DNA from 2 places in the Uniformispora flossi genome. Region 1 is predicted to be linked to the other one. Evidence: riboswitches for the same ligand, from Rfam matches in the RefSeq annotation. Region 1 holds a riboswitch; the other holds the start of a gene.
The links. A riboswitch is a leader RNA that binds a small molecule or an ion and turns the genes downstream of it on or off. The one in region 1 is predicted to bind cyclic di-AMP.

Region 1 (7,528 bases):
GGCACCGGACGGTCGTCGGACGGCATGAGGAGCCACCCCAGGCCGTACAACAGGACGCCGAGGCCGCCGAACAGCGCGATCACGGCGAGCACGACGCGGAAGATCACCGGATCGACGCCGAAGTGGCGTCCCAGGCCCCCGGCGACGCCGGCGACCACACGGTCGTGGGTGTCGCGGGTCAGCGGCGGGCTGCCGCCGTCCGCACCCGGCGGGGGCGGGGTCTGCGTGGATGTCGAGGTGGGGTCGCTCATGGGATCCATCGTGTCGGCCTCGCGCGGGCGCGCCTATCAGGAAGGCCCCGGGTCGTACCCGGAGCCGACCCCGAGACGGAATCAGGGTCGGACCCTGATGTCCCCGGGGCCCGCCGCGTGTGACGATCGGTCGCGTGATTACGGCACCGCCCCCCGCGCAGCCCGCGCGCCCAGCCAACCCCGCCGAGCCCCCCACCCCGGCGCCCCGGGCCGCGCCCACGCTCTACCGGAACCCCTCGCGGCGCATCGTCGCCGGGGTCGCCCGCGGGCTGGCCGACCAGTTCGCGATCGACGTCGTGTGGATACGCGTCGGGTTCGCCGTGCTGACCGGCACCGGCATCGGCGTCGCGGTGTACGGGCTGCTGTGGCTCAACGTCCCGGAGGGTGGCCCGGCCGAACCACCCGTCCCCACCGCGAGCGAACGCCGCCGCCGGCACGCCGCGCTCGCCATCGTCACGCTGCTGCTCGCGTTCACGATGCTGATGATGATCGGCGGCACCTCGGCGAGCGGAAAGGCGGTCATCTGGCCGCTCCTGGTCGCCGCCGCGGGCGTCGCCCTGGTGTGGCGGCAGGCCGACGACGCGCAGCGGACCCGCTGGCTGTCCCTGGACGGCCGCCGGCGCACCCTGGGCATCGTCCGCACCGCCATCGGCGTCGCCGTCTTCTCGACCGGCATCGGCTTCTTCGTCGCCTACCGCGGCGGCCTCGGCGACGTGTTCGCGGCCTTCCGCGGCGCGCTGCTGTTGCTCTTCGGGCTCCTCGTCATCTTCGGCCCCTATCTGCTGCGCCAGACCCGCGAGCTGAGCGCCGAGCGCCGCGCCCGCATCCGCGCGCAGGAACGCGCCGAGGTCGCCGCCCACGTGCACGACTCCGTGCTGCACACCCTGACCCTGATCCAGCGCCACGTGGACGACCCGCGCGAGGTCGCCCGGCTCGCCCGCGCCCAGGAGCGCGAACTGCGCGCCTGGCTGTACCGGCCGGACGGCGAGGAGCCCGACCGGACCTTCGCCACGGCGCTGCGCCAAGAGGCCGCCGAGGTCGAGGACATGCACGGCGTCGCCATCGAGATCGTGCCGGTCGGCGACTGCGCCGTCGACGAGCGCCTGGCCGCCCAACTCGCGGCAGCGCGCGAAGCGATGGTGAATGCCGCGAAGTACGCGTCGGCCGCGCCGATCCAGGTGTTCGCCGAGGTGGAGGACACCGTCGTGACGGTGTTCGTGCGCGACAGCGGGCCCGGCTTCGACCCCGACACGCTGCCCGAGGACCGGATGGGTGTGCGAGAGTCGATCCTCGGGCGGATGCGCCGCAACGGCGGCACCGCGGTGATCCGCAGCGAACCCGGCGAGGGCACCGAGGTCGAGCTGGAGATGGCTCGCAGCGAGGCGAACAGGAGCAAGTCGTGAGTGAAGCCGCGAGCGAATCCACACCGGGAGGCCGGGTCCGGGTCGTGCTGGTCGACGACCACCGGATGTTCCGCACCGGAGTGCGCGCCGAGATCGGCGAAGCCGTCGAGGTGGTCGGCGAGGCCGAGGACGTCGCGTCGGCGGTCGCGGTGGTGCGCGAGCAGCTTCCCGACGTCGTCCTGCTGGACGTGCACCTGCCCGGCGGCGGCGGTGTCGAGGTGCTCAAGCAGTGCGCCGACGTGCAGGCCCGGGTGCGGTTCCTCGCGCTGTCGGTTTCCGACGCCGCCGACGACGTGATCGGGGTGATCCGCGGCGGGGCGCGCGGCTACGTCACCAAGTCCATCACCGGCGACGAACTCGTCCGCGCGGTCGGCCGGGTCGCGGAAGGCGACGCGGTGTTCTCGCCGCGGCTCGCCGGGTTCGTGCTGGACGCGTTCGCGGCCACCGACGTGCCGCCGATCGACGAGGACCTCGACCGGCTGACCCAGCGCGAGCGCGAGGTGCTGCGGCTGATCGCGCGCGGGTACGCGTACAAGGAGATCGCGCGGCGGCTGGTGATCTCGGTCAAGACCGTCGAGACGCACGTGTCGGCGGTGCTGCGCAAGCTCCAGCTGTCCAACCGGCACGAGCTGACCCGCTGGGCCACCGACCGGCGCCTGGTCTAGTCCCGGGCCGCCCGGCGGTCAGGCGACGCCGGAGGAGGCCCGGGAAACGCGACGGTGCCCCGTCCCCCCAATACGGGGGACGGGGCACCGTGGGCTGTTGCGGGCGCGATCGGCTTAACCCGGGCGCATGGCCGCGTAGAACGGCATCTCGCTGATCGGTGCGATCTTGATGACCGTGCCGGTGTGCGGCGCGTGGATCATCATGCCGTCGCCGATGTAGAGGCCGACGTGGCTGTTGTCGCTGTTGAAGAACACCAGGTCGCCCGGCTGGAGCTGGGACTTGGCGACCCGCGGGCCGTCGTTGACCTGGTCCCACGTGGTGCGCGACAGCTTCACGCCGGCCGCGGCCCACGCCTGCTGGGTGAGGCCCGAGCAGTCGAACGAGGACGGTCCGGCCTTGCCCCAGCCGTACGGCTTGCCGAGCTGGTTGCGGGCGAACGCGATGGCCTTGGCGGCCCGCTCGGACGCCGGGACGTTCGGCAGGTCGGTGCGCGCGTTGTCGCGCGAGCTGCGGTCGTCCGTCCGCTCGTTCGTGTGGTCGTTGGAGTCCAGGATGGCCTTGCGCTCGGCCGCCGAGACGGTGTTGAGCAGCTGCTGGGCCTTGTTGAGCTTCTCCTGGATGGTGTTCTTGTTCTCGTTGAGGTCCTTGCGGAGCTTCTCCAGCTCGGCGAGCTGCGTCGAGGCCTCGGTGCGGTCCTGCTGCAGCATCCGCGACTGGGCGGCGAGCTGCTGGAGCCGGGTGGCCTGCTGCGAGTCGAGCTGGTCGAGCATCGACGCGCGCTTGAGGTAGTCCGCCGGGTCGCCGCTCAGCGCGAGCTGCAGCTCGGGCGGCAGGCCCCCGTTGCGGTAGTGGTCCGCGGCGATCAGGCCGATCTGGTCGCGGAGCGCGTTCATGGACGCTTGTTCCTCGGCCACCCGGTCCTGCGTGGCGTTGGATTCCTTCTGGAGCTTCTCGATCTTCTCCTGGACGCCGTTGTAGACGTCCGTCGCCTTGCCTACCTCGCGGTTCAGCTGGTTGACCTGCTCCTGCACCTGGGCCGAGGTGGGAGTGGGGTCGGCGCTGGCCGGTCCGGCGAACGCGATGACACCGGTCATGGTGGCCGCGGCGGTGGCCAAGGTGGCAGCGCCGCGGGAGGCGGTGAGCGCCTTCGACCGGCGGTTCTGCGCAGGACGACGATGAGACGCCACGCGAGCGTCACTCCTTCCTCGGCCGCCTACCGGGTTAGCTGACAGGCTCGGGCGGAAGAAGACGCCCTACGGCACGCCAGGTGGCCCTGGCAGCCGATTCGCCTCGGGTGACACGTGGGTCCCCGGCTCCGGTGCGTGCCGGGCGCCTACGGGGGGCGGGCGCACGGCCGATACCGAACTCGGCGGTGGCGGGCGTGCGCTCCGGGTGGAGCACGGGGGTACGTCCGCCTGGCCGAGAACAATAGTCACAGGGGTGTCACGGCCCCCATGCGGGTCGCGGATTTCGCGCGGACGTTACCAATTCTTTACTTTGGGACCCGTTTCGATGTCCGGATTGTGATTTTTGTAGGCTCAATCGGAAACCGAGCCTGAGGAGCACTCTGTGGACGTCGTCCGGCAACTCCTGGTCGTTCTGCACATCGTCGGGATCGGTGCGCTGCTGGGCGGATTCCTCACCCAGATGAAGGGGATGAAGACCGGCGACGTCCGGATCACCCCCGCCGTGACGCACGGAGCACTCACGATGTTCGTCACCGGCCTGGCCCTCGTCGCGGTCCGCAAGAGCAGCGCCCTCGACCTGCCCGTCGACAACGCCAAGATCGGCACCAAGATGGCCGTCCTCGTGGTCATCCTGCTGCTGGCCTGGGCCAACCGCGGCAAGGACAAGGTCGACACCCGCGTCTTCGGCGCCATCGGCCTGCTCACGATCGCGAACATCGCGATCGCCGTCATGTGGACCTGAGTTCGCCCCGAACCGGCCCCGACGCCGTCGCCGCCGCCGCGGCCGCCCCGGGATCCCCCGGTCGCGCGCCGCGGCACCCCGCGCGGCTCGTAGACTCGGCAGACGATGAGCAACCTCTTCGACGACATGCCGCTGCCCGGGTTCGACGCCGACATCCCGCTGCCCCCCGAACCCGCGCACGACGACGTCCCCCCGCCGCCGCCCGAGTACGACCCCGTACCCGACGACCTCTTCGACGGCGCCTACGACCCGCCCGCCGAGCCGCGCGAGCAGTACTACCGCAACGGCGCCCCCAAGCCCGCCGTGGACCCCAGCCGCCTCCTCGACGGCATGAACCCGCAGCAGCGCGCCGCGGTCGTCCACGAAGGCTCCCCGCTGCTCATCGTCGCGGGCGCCGGCTCCGGCAAGACCCGGGTGCTGACCCACCGCATCGCGTACCTGCTCGGCGCCCGCAACGTGCACCCCGGGCAGATCCTCGCCATCACCTTCACCAACAAGGCCGCCGGCGAGATGAAGGAGCGCGTCGAAGCCCTCGTCGGGCCGCGCGCGAAGGCCATGTGGGTGTCGACGTTCCACTCGTCCTGCGTCCGCATCCTGCGCCAGCAGTACAAGAAGCTCGGCCTCAGCTCCACCTTCTCCATCTACGACGCCGCCGACTCGCAGCGCCTGATGGCCATGGTGTGCCGCGACCTGGACCTGGACGCCAAGCAGTACCCGCCGCGCAAGTTCAACGCGCAGGTGTCCAACCTGAAGAACGAGCTGATCGACCCCGAGACGTTCGCCGCCCAGGCGCAGAACGACACCGAGCGCCGCCTCGCCGAGGCCTACACGCTCTACCAGTCGCGCCTGCGCCAGGCCAACGCGCTCGACTTCGACGACCTCATCATGACCACGGTGCACCTGCTCCAGGCGTTCCCCGACGTCGCCGAGCACTACCGGCGCCGCTTCCGGCACGTCCTCGTCGACGAGTACCAGGACACCAACCACGCCCAGTACGCGCTCGTCCGCGAGCTGGTCGGCGGCGCCGCCGGACAGGCCCCCAAGCGCACCGTCGACGGCGACCTCGTCAACCCCGACGCGGAAGGCCTCGCCGAGGTGCCGCCCGCCGAGCTGTGCGTGGTGGGTGACGCCGACCAGTCCATCTACGCCTTCCGCGGCGCGACCATCCGGAACATCCTCGACTTCGAGGAGGACTACCCGGACGCGACGACGATCCTGCTGGAGCAGAACTACCGCTCCACGCAGACCATCCTCGCCGCCGCCAACGCGGTCATCGAACGCAACACCAACCGCCGCGCCAAGAACCTGTGGACGGACTCCGGCCAAGGCGCCACGATCACCGGCTACGAAGCCGACGACGAGCACGCCGAAGCCCAGTTCGTCGCCGACGAGATCGACCGGCTCACGGACACCGGCGACATCACACCCAGCCAGGTCGCGGTCTTCTACCGCACCAACGCGCAGTCCCGCGTCTTCGAAGAGGTCTTCATCCGCGTCGGCCTGCCCTACAAGGTCGTCGGCGGAGTCCGCTTCTACGAGCGCAAGGAAGTCCGCGACGCCCTCGCCTACCTGCGGCTGCTCGCCAACCCCGACGACGTCGTCTCGCTGCGGCGCATCCTCAACGTGCCCAAGCGCGGCATCGGCGAACGCGCCGAAGCCTGCGTCGAGGTCCTCGCGTCCCGGGAGCGCATCGCCTTCGCCGACGCCCTGCGCCGCGCCAAGGAAGCCCCCGGCCTGGCAACCCGCTCGCTCAACGCCGTCAACGGCTTCGTCGAGCTGATCGACAACCTGCGCGCGGTCGTCGACGGCGGCGCCGGACCCGCCACGGTCCTGGAAGCCGTCCTCGAACAGAGCGGCTACCTGGCCGAACTCCACGCGTCGACCGATCCACAGGACGAGACCCGCGTCGAGAACCTCCAGGAACTCGCCGCGGTCGCCCTGGAGTTCGAGCAGGCCAACCCGGAGGGCACGCTCGCCGACTTCCTCGAGCAGGTCGCCCTCGTCGCCGACTCCGACCAGATCCCCGACGACGACGGCGGCGTGGTCACCCTGATGACCCTGCACACCGCCAAGGGCCTGGAATTCCCCGTCGTGTTCCTCACCGGGCTGGAGGACGGTGTCTTCCCGCACATGCGGGCGCTCGGCGACACCAAGGAGCTCGAAGAGGAACGGCGGCTCGCGTACGTGGGCATCACGCGTGCCCGGGAACGCCTGTACGTCACTCTCGCGCGCATCCGCAGCGCCTGGGGTGCCCCCGCCTACAACCCGCAGTCGCGGTTCCTGGAGGAACTCCCGGCGCAGCTCGTCGAGTGGCGTGGGAAGCCGCCGTCCGCCGCCAAGACGCTGTCCGCGACGCGTTCGGCGGTGTCCGCGCCGCGGTCCGCGGGAGCGAACGGCCGGCTCAGCGGGCCGAGTCGCATCGTGGACCGCCCGGTGATCGTCCTCAAGGCCGGCGACCGGGTCACGCACGACAAGTTCGGGCTCGGCACTGTCGTCGCCACCCAAGGCGAGGGTGACAAGGCTCAGGCGAGCATCGACTTCGGCGCGTCCGGCACCAAGCAACTGCTGCTGCGGTATGCGCCGGTGGAGAAGCTGTAGTGCCGGGTAGGCCCTTGTAGCCCCTGTGGGCACATGACGATGGGCGGCGCTCCCTCGCGGGAGCGCCGCCCATCGTGTGTCTGTCGGAGATGCCGTGTCGGTCCGGCCTGATTGACTGACGTCAGGTCAGCCCGTCGGGTCGAGACCGCGGGCACGCAGCCACGGTATGGGGTTTATAGGTGCGCCTCCGCCCGGGCGTACTTCGAGGTGGAGGTGGGGGCCGGTGCTGTTGCCCGAGTTGCCGGAGTAGGCGATGACGTCGCCCGCCTTCACCTGCCCGGAAGCGATCTTGGCCCGCGTCAGGTGGCAGTACCAGGTCTCGGTGCCGTCCGGCGCGGTCAGGATGACCATGTTGCCGTAGGCGGAGTTCACCTCGGTCCGCACGACGCCGTCGGTGACCGCGCGGACGGGTGTGCCCCGGTCCACCGGGAAGTCGATGCCCGTGTGCAGATGGGACCAGCGCCCGCCTGCCTGGCCGAAGTACGCCGACAGGCCCGGCTGCACCGGCAGCACGAACTTGGGCCGCATCGCCTCGCGCTTCTTGCGGTCCTCTTCCTGCTGCCTGGCGAGGTCTTCCTGCCGCTCCTGGAGCGCGATGCGGGTCTGCTCGCGGCTCGCCCGGCCGGCGAAGTCCTCGGCGCCGTCCCGGAGGTCGGCGAACTGCTGGTCGAGCGGCGACGC
Region 2 (7,528 bases), on a different contig from region 1:
CGCGTCCAACGTCACCGGCGAGCTGTTCCCGGTCGCCGAACTCGCCGCCACCGCGCACCGGCACGGCGCGCGCATCGTGCTGGACGCCGCGCAGCTCGCGCCGCACCACAAGGTGTCGCTCGCCGGGCTCGACGTGGACTGGGTCGCCTTTTCCGGGCACAAGCTGTACGCGCCGTTCGGCGCGGGCGTGCTGGCCGGGCGCGGCGACTGGCTCGCGGAGGCCGAGCCGTACCTGGCGGGCGGCGGCGCGAGCAAGACCGTGACCGCGGACGCCGTGGAGTGGAACGGCGGTTCGGCCCGGCACGAGGCCGGTTCGCCGAACGTCGTCGGTGCCTACGCGATCGCGTCGGCGTGCCGCGCGCTCGACGAGGCCGGCCTGGAGGCGCTCGCCGCGCGCGAGGAAGCGCTGCTGGCGCGGCTGCGCGCGGGGCTCGCGGACATTCCGGAGGTGCGCACGCTCGACCTGTTCGGTCCCGAGTCGGCGCGCGTCTCGGTGCTGTCGTTCGTGGTGGAGGGGTGGAACAGCTCGCGGTTCGCCGCCGCACTGTCCGCGGAGTACGGCATCGGCGTCCGCGACGGCCTGTTCTGCGCGCACCCGCTGGTGCGCAAGCTCCTCGGCGGCCGCTCGGACGCGCCCACCGAGTGCGGTGCGCCGGACGCGCCCGCGGGGGAGCAGAACCTCAACGCGATCCGGGTGAGCTTCGGAGCGGGTACGCCGGAGGAGCACCTCGACCGGTTCGTCGCCGCGGTGCGCGAACTGGTCGCGCGTGGGGCGCGGTGGACGTACCGCACGGACGGCGGGCGCTGCGTGCCCGAGGCCGACCCGCGGGGCCCGGTGTCCGCGGCGGCGCTGGGCTGAAATCCGGGCGCCGCCGGGCCGGTCGGCCGGGTTGGGTCGGTCGGGTTGGGCCGGTCGGGCTAGAAGCCGTCGTCGAGACCGATGGCGAAGGCCGCTTCCAGGTCGTGCTTGGAGTAGGTGCGGAACGCGATGTGCGTTTCGGTGTGCACGACGCCCGGCACCTTGTTCAGGCGCCCCGGGATGACGTCCGCCAGTTCGTCGTGCTCGCGCACCCGCACCATCGCGACCAGGTCGAACTCGCCGGTCACCGAGTACACCTCGCTGACGCCGTCGATCGCGGCGATCGCCTCGGCGATCTCCGGAATGCGGTCGACGCCTGCCTTGACGTGCACGATCGCGGTGATCACAGCGGCGGCCTCTCGTGGGACGGAACGGGAGTACGAGCCTACCGGGGCGGATCACCCGGCCGGATGACCGGCGCGGCAGGCAGGGTGGGCGCCCCCGCGAACGAGCTTTCGTGCACGACCGGGACGCGTTTGCCGCGGTCGGGATGCCGGTCGCGGTGGTACAGCGCCCACGCATAGCAGAAACCCGCGGCGAAGCCGACCAGGTGCGCGGCATAGGCCACGTTGCCTTCGCCGTTCACACCGATGCCCCGGAAGTACAGCCACTGCAGCACGAAGTAGAAGCCCAGCACGAGCCACGCCGGGAACCGCAGCGGAAGGAAGAGGAGCAGCGGCACCAGGCTCGTGACGCGCGCCTTCGGATAGAGATAGAGGTAGGCGCCGAGTACTGCGGACACCGCGCCGGACGCGCCCACCAGCGGCTGGTGCGAGCCGGGATTGAGTAACGCGAAGCCGTACGTGGCGAGATATCCGGCCACCAGATAGAAGATCGCGAAGTGCGCCCGCCCCATCCGGTCTTCGACGTTGTTGCCGAAGACGTAGAGATAGAGCATGTTGCCGATGAGGTGCACCCAGCCGCCGTGCATGAACATCGCGAACAACACCGTCAGTGCCGGGATCTTGTCCGGATCCGCGCCGTCCCGGCAGGTGATCGGGCCGTGGTCGGTGGAGACGGTCGTGGGCGGGGCGACGATGCGTCCGTCGCCGACGAGTTCGCTCGGCACCGCGCCGTACTCGTAGTAGTAGCGGCTCTCCGCACACACCTGCGCCTCGGGGCTGCCGAACCGGGCGCCGCCGAACCCGGACAGCGGGCTCATGAGGAAGATCAGGGCGTTCAGTGCGATCAGCGCGTAGGTGACCACCGGGGTCCGGCGGGCCGGAAGCTGGTCGTGCACAGGGATGAGCATGAGCCTATCGTCAGGTATTGATAGGTATTGCCCTGTTATGCCCCGGCGGGGGAAGGGGCTCAGACCAGGCCAGGTTCACCCGGATGGCCGGTGCATTGGAGCAGACCCGACAGATCGTGCACGCCCGCGCGCCGCAACCGGTCGATCAGCGCCCGCAGGATGTGCGCCGTCGCACGCGCGTCGCCGATCGCCCGGTGGTCGGCGGGCGACGGAGCCTCGAAGAGGCGTGCCAGCGTGCCGAGTTTGTAGCTGCCCACTTCGCCGCGCGACACCAGCGTGCGGGCCAGCTCCAAGGTGTCCACCACGACCAAATGCGGCCACGGCTCCCCGCACGACGCGCAGGCCGCCCGCAGGAAGCCCACGTCGAACGGCGCGTTGTGGGCGACCAACACCGCGTCCCGGGCGAACTCCCGGAACGCGGGCAGCACGTGCTTCAGCGGCGGGGCCCCGGTGACCATCGCGTCGGATATCCCGGTCAGCGACGTGATGAACGCCGGGACCGGCACGCCGGGCGCGACCAGCGTCGCGAACTCGGCCAGCACGTCCCCGCCGCGCAGCCGCACCGCGGCGATCTCGGTGATCCGGTCCGACTCCGGGTCCAGCCCCGTCGTCTCCAGGTCCACCACCACGAACACCTGGCGTTCGAGCGGCGCGTCGGGATCCCACCCGGCGGACGTTTTTCGCACCGGGCGCGCCGGAACGGTAACCTCCCGCGCGGGCCCGCCGGACCACGGCGGCGCCGCATCACGCGACCCGGGCAGCGACACGGACTGCGGCACGAAGGGGTCGGGCACCTGGCTGCTCATGCCTCGGACGGTACGGATCCGCCCTGACACGGGCGCAGGCACCCCTCCCGAACGACGCGCCGGTCCGGCCGCGCGGGATGATGGTGTGCGAGACCCCGATTGGGATCAGACCCGATTCAGATCTGAGAGGAACGTGCATGTCGGTCCCGGCCCCCACCGAGGCGACCCGGTGGCGCTGCTCGCTGTGCGGCAACCTGACGAGGTTCGACGTGACCCGGACGACCCGGGCGGTGGAATTCGTCCACCTCGACCTGGCGGGTGAGCCCCGGGTCGACGAGCGCGAGGTGCTCGAGGACACGATCGAGTCCGTGCGCTGCCGGTGGTGCAACGCCACCGACTCCGTGCAGCTGGTCCCGCGGCCGGGAACCGACGAGAAGAGCTGATCCCGACCGGACCGGTGCCGGGCGCTCCGGCTTGTGCATCGGTTCGGCATCGGCACGGGGAGGCGTGTCCGCCCGCGATGGCGGGCACGCCATGATCAGGAGCACGTTCGAGCCGACCCGGGGCGGGGAGACCGGGCGGAGACGCAACCGGAGGACCAGTGGGCGAGTCGGACACACGCGCGGACTACACAGCCCGCCCCTCCGCCGAGCCCTGGCCCGCCGCCGATGTCACCCCGCCGGGCCACGGTGGGGGCATGCACTCCGCACCCAACGGCGCAGCCCGGCCGCCGCATGCCGCCGCGCCGTCGGCCGAGGCTCCGGGGTACGCGAGCGGAGGCCGCGCGGCTGCCGAGGCAGCCCCCGGCGGCCACGACGGCGGTCCCCGGCACGGGCGTTCCGGTGCGCAAGGTGCGGAGCCCACTCCGACTCCCGATGCGGCTCGCGGCGCCGACGCGGCCGAGACCGGCGGCCCGGAGCCCCGGTCCGCTGCCAAGGCCTCCGGCGGTCCGGGCCCCGACGGCTCCCGCGGATCGCGTTCCGAGGCGGAAGCCCCCCACGGCCCCCTTCCCGACGGTGTCCGACAGCGGGTCATCGCGTTGGCCGCGGACGGCCTCGGGGCCATGCCGCCCGACGAGATCCCCGTCCCGCTGCGGCAGTTCGCGCGGTTCACCCCCAGCAGGCGCGCCAAGCTGGCCGCCACCCCGCTGGCGGGCGTGCTCGAGAACGACCCCGTCTTCCGGCAGCGGATAGCGGAACGCCTGCGCCGCGCGCTGCCCGACCTCGCCGCCGCGCTGGAATCCGGGCGGCCCCCGGCCGCCGCCGACCCGCTCGACGTCGCCGCCGCCGCGTACCTGCTACGGCCGCCCGGGTGGGTCACCCTGCTCGACACCGCCGGCCAAGCCGCCGAGAAGGCGGCACACGACCGGGCCGGCGCCGAACAGGCCGCCGTCGTCGCGCGTCTGGAATCCGAACTGGCCGCCCTGCGCGCGTCCACGAAGTCCGAGCACGACAAGGTCCGCGCCGAACTCGACGAGGCCCGCAAGGAGACCGAGCAACTGCGCCGCCAAGTCCGGGGCCTGCAAGGCGCCGCGAAGCACGCCGAGAAAGAGGCCAAGCACGCGAAGTCCGAACTGGACGCGGTACGCGCCGAAGCCCAGGCCTCGGTGGCCGCCGCGGACAAGGAGGCCCGGCGGCTGCGCGGCCGGGTGTCCGAGGCCGAGTCGGCGCTGGAAGCCAGCCGCCGCGCCGCGCGTGAAGGCCGCAGCATGGAGGACACCCGGGTCCGCCTGCTCCTCGACACCGTGCTCGAAGCCGCCCAGGGCCTGCGCCGCGAACTCGCGCTGCCGCCGGTCGGCATCCGGCCCGCGGACACCGTCGACGCGGTCGAGCCCGAGGCATCCGGTACGAAAGACATTGCCCAGCGTGCTTTGGAAGGCGACGACCCGGCACTTCTTGATCAACTCCTTGCATTGCCGCAGGCGCATTTGGTCATCGACGGCTACAACGTGACCAAGACCGGTTATCCCTCGCTCGCATTGTCCGAGCAGCGGGTGCGCCTGCTCGGCGGACTCGCGGTGATCGCCGCGCAGACCGGCTGCGAGATCACCTGCGTTTTCGACGGCGCACAGCTCGACGCGCCGGTGCTGCTCGCCCCGCCGCGCGGCGTCCGGGTGCGGTTCAGCAAGGCCGGCGAGACGGCGGACGAATTGATCCGCCGCCTGGTCCGCGCCGAGCCGCCGGGCCGCCCGGTGGTCGTGGTGTCGTCCGACCGCGAGGTCGCGGACGGCGTGCGCCGGGCGGGCGCGCGGCCGGTGCCCTCGACGATGCTGCTGCGCCGGCTCGCCCGCGGCTGACCCCGCCCCCGCGGGCGCCCCTCCGCCCGCGGATTGCCGCCCGAACGTGGTCGACCTGTGACGTTGTGTCGGTCACCCTCCCTACCGTGGGTGCGGAAGGTGCTTTTCGGAACGCAACGGGAGGGGTGGCCGACCATGCGGATCTGCTGCCGTACGTGCCGTGCCCGCGGACCGGCGTGCGGAGAATGCGTTATATCGACATTTCTTCGCACGCCCGAGGAAAAGTCGGACTTTTCGCACGTTTCTTCGGAATCCGACGGCGGCTGCCCGCGCCCGCCACGCGGAAATACATCCGGTTTCGACCGGTGTGTCGACCTTGACGAAGAATCCCTGGACGCCCTCGCGGTGCTCGCCGACGCGGGCCTGAGCCCTCCGCTCCGGTACCGGGACCGCCGCCCGAAACGACGCTCCGGCAGTCGGGAAAACCGCACGTCCGACGGCGTTTCGGGGGCTCGTGGAGAGTCCGGGGCCGGGGTTTCCGGGCCTTCCGGAACACACCCGAATGCGTCCGGAAAATATGAACAGATGGTCGCCTTGTGATCACCATCCGTGGATCTCGCCGAGTTAATCCCGGGAGATCCGGTAAAACTTTGCGGATTGATTTGAATACGGGCTTGCGCAGTCACTAATGTCTCGGGCTGGGTGACCGCCGAGTCGTCTGCCTTGACCGGGGCGGGCAGCGGACACCCCCGCCGAATCCGGCGAGGTCTCTTCCGGACCGACCCGGAGCCGGGGAACCACCATTCCCTGGGGTGAATCGGCGCGGTCCGCCGCGCTGTAGGGCCCACTTCCGGCCCGAACCCGTCAGCTCACCCGGTAGGCGGCGACGGAAGAAGGAGTCCGCCCCTCGTGGCGTCCCACCGACGGCCCAAGAAACCTGGCAAAGCGCGCGTCGGCGTCATCACCGCCGCCGCCGCGACCGCGGTAGCCCTGTCCCCGGGAATGAGCCACGCCGACCCGGCACCGTCCAAGGACCAGGTCAAGGCGCAGATCAACGACCTTCAGCACCAGGCGGAGATCGCCACCGAGGAGCTGAACGGTTTCCAGGAGAAGACCGAGCGGCTGCAGGGCCAGGTCGGGCAGATCCAGGAGCGCATCGCCCAGGAGCAGTCGGACCTCATCTCGCTGCAGGACAGCATGGGCGCGGTCGCCAGCGCGCAGTACAAGAACGCGGGCATCGACCCGACGATCGCGCTGCTGCTGTCCGAGAAGCCCGACGACTACCTGCGCAAGGCGTCGCAGCTCGACCAGATCACGGCGCACCAGGCCGACTCGATCCAGGCGATCCAGGCCAAGAAGCGCTCGCTCGACCAGGAGCGCAGCGAGGCGTCGCAGAAGCTCGGCGAGCTGGAGCAGACCCGCAAGAGCCTCACGACCAAGAAGTCCGAGGTCGAGGAGAAGCTGCAGAAGGCGCAGCAGCTCCTCAACACGCTGAGCGAGGCCGAGCGCGCCGCGATGCTCGCGGACGACGGCCACGGCGACGACGCCCGCGCGTCGCGCGACGACTCCCGCGCGCCGAGCACGCCGACGGCCAAGGCGACGCAGAAGGAAACGCCGCCGGCCAACATCCCGGCGGTCAGCGGCCGGGCCGGCGCGGCGATCGCCGCGGCCTACGCCCAGATCGGCAAGCCGTACGTGTACGGCGCCACCGGCCCCAGCTCCTTCGACTGCTCGGGCCTCACCGGCTGGGCCTGGCGCCAGGCCGGCGTCTCGCTGCCGCGCACCTCGCAGGGCCAGGCCGGGATCGGCCCGAACATCCCCAAGAGCCAGGTGCAGCCGGGCGACCTGATCATCTACTACAGCGGCTACTCGCACGTCGCGATCTACATCGGCAACGGGCAGATCATCCACGCGCCGAAGCCGGGCACCAACGTGCGCGTCGCGCCGTGGGACTCGATGCAGATCACCAAGATCGTCCGCCCCTCCTGACCCGTGCGGCCGACCGGTTCGCCGGTCGGCCGTTCCCTCGTCCGCCGGACTCGGCAGGTGCGGCCCCCGCCGGTCTCGTACGATCGGTCCGTGGACGACCGGAGCCTGTGGCTGCGACGGATCCCGCGGTGGCTCCTGGTACTCGTGGCGGTGACCGCCGCGATCCTGATAGGCGTCACCCTGGGACTCGTCGGCATGGGCCCGGGCCGCGGAACGGCCCACCCGCCCGCCGCCCCGGCCGCGCCGAGCGTGCCGGCCCAGGCCGAAGCCCGCGGTGCGGGGCACCCGGCCGGGCAGGAGGAACGGGCCGACGCCCGCCGCAACGACGTCGGGCATCTGCTCGACCGCCGGGCCGCCGCGATACGTGCGCACGACCGCGCCGCGTTCCTGGCCACGGTCGATCCGCGCGCCACGCAGTTCCGGGACCGCCAGGCGGCCCTCTTCGA

Region 2: it holds a riboswitch for cyclic di-AMP, as region 1 does, so the genes downstream of both, ACPA54_RS19175 (C40 family peptidase) here and ACPA54_RS10275 (C40 family peptidase) in region 1, are expected to answer to the same signal.

What each region holds. Positions count from the first base shown of each region.
Region 1 covers NZ_JBMULZ010000004.1:92,860-100,387, reverse strand. The annotation lists gene ACPA54_RS10290 (PspC domain-containing protein) at 1-251, opposite strand, end outside; gene ACPA54_RS10285 (ATP-binding protein) at 386-1,654, shown strand; gene ACPA54_RS10280 (response regulator) at 1,651-2,319, shown strand; gene ACPA54_RS10275 (C40 family peptidase) at 2,434-3,507, opposite strand; cyclic di-AMP (ydaO/yuaA leader) riboswitch at 3,516-3,662, opposite strand; gene ACPA54_RS10270 (hypothetical protein) at 3,890-4,249, shown strand; gene pcrA (DNA helicase PcrA) at 4,355-6,847, shown strand; gene ACPA54_RS10260 (M23 family metallopeptidase) at 6,974-7,528, opposite strand, start outside.
Region 2 covers NZ_JBMULZ010000008.1:32,052-39,579, forward strand. The annotation lists gene ACPA54_RS19145 (aminotransferase class V-fold PLP-dependent enzyme) at 1-859, shown strand, start outside; gene ACPA54_RS19150 (Lrp/AsnC family transcriptional regulator) at 919-1,206, opposite strand; gene ACPA54_RS19155 (rhomboid family intramembrane serine protease) at 1,245-2,111, opposite strand; gene ACPA54_RS19160 (exonuclease domain-containing protein) at 2,171-2,917, opposite strand; gene ACPA54_RS19165 (hypothetical protein) at 3,055-3,300, shown strand; gene ACPA54_RS19170 (NYN domain-containing protein) at 3,555-5,153, shown strand; cyclic di-AMP (ydaO/yuaA leader) riboswitch at 5,834-5,991, shown strand; gene ACPA54_RS19175 (C40 family peptidase) at 6,003-7,082, shown strand; gene ACPA54_RS19180 (gluzincin family metallopeptidase) at 7,173-7,528, shown strand, end outside.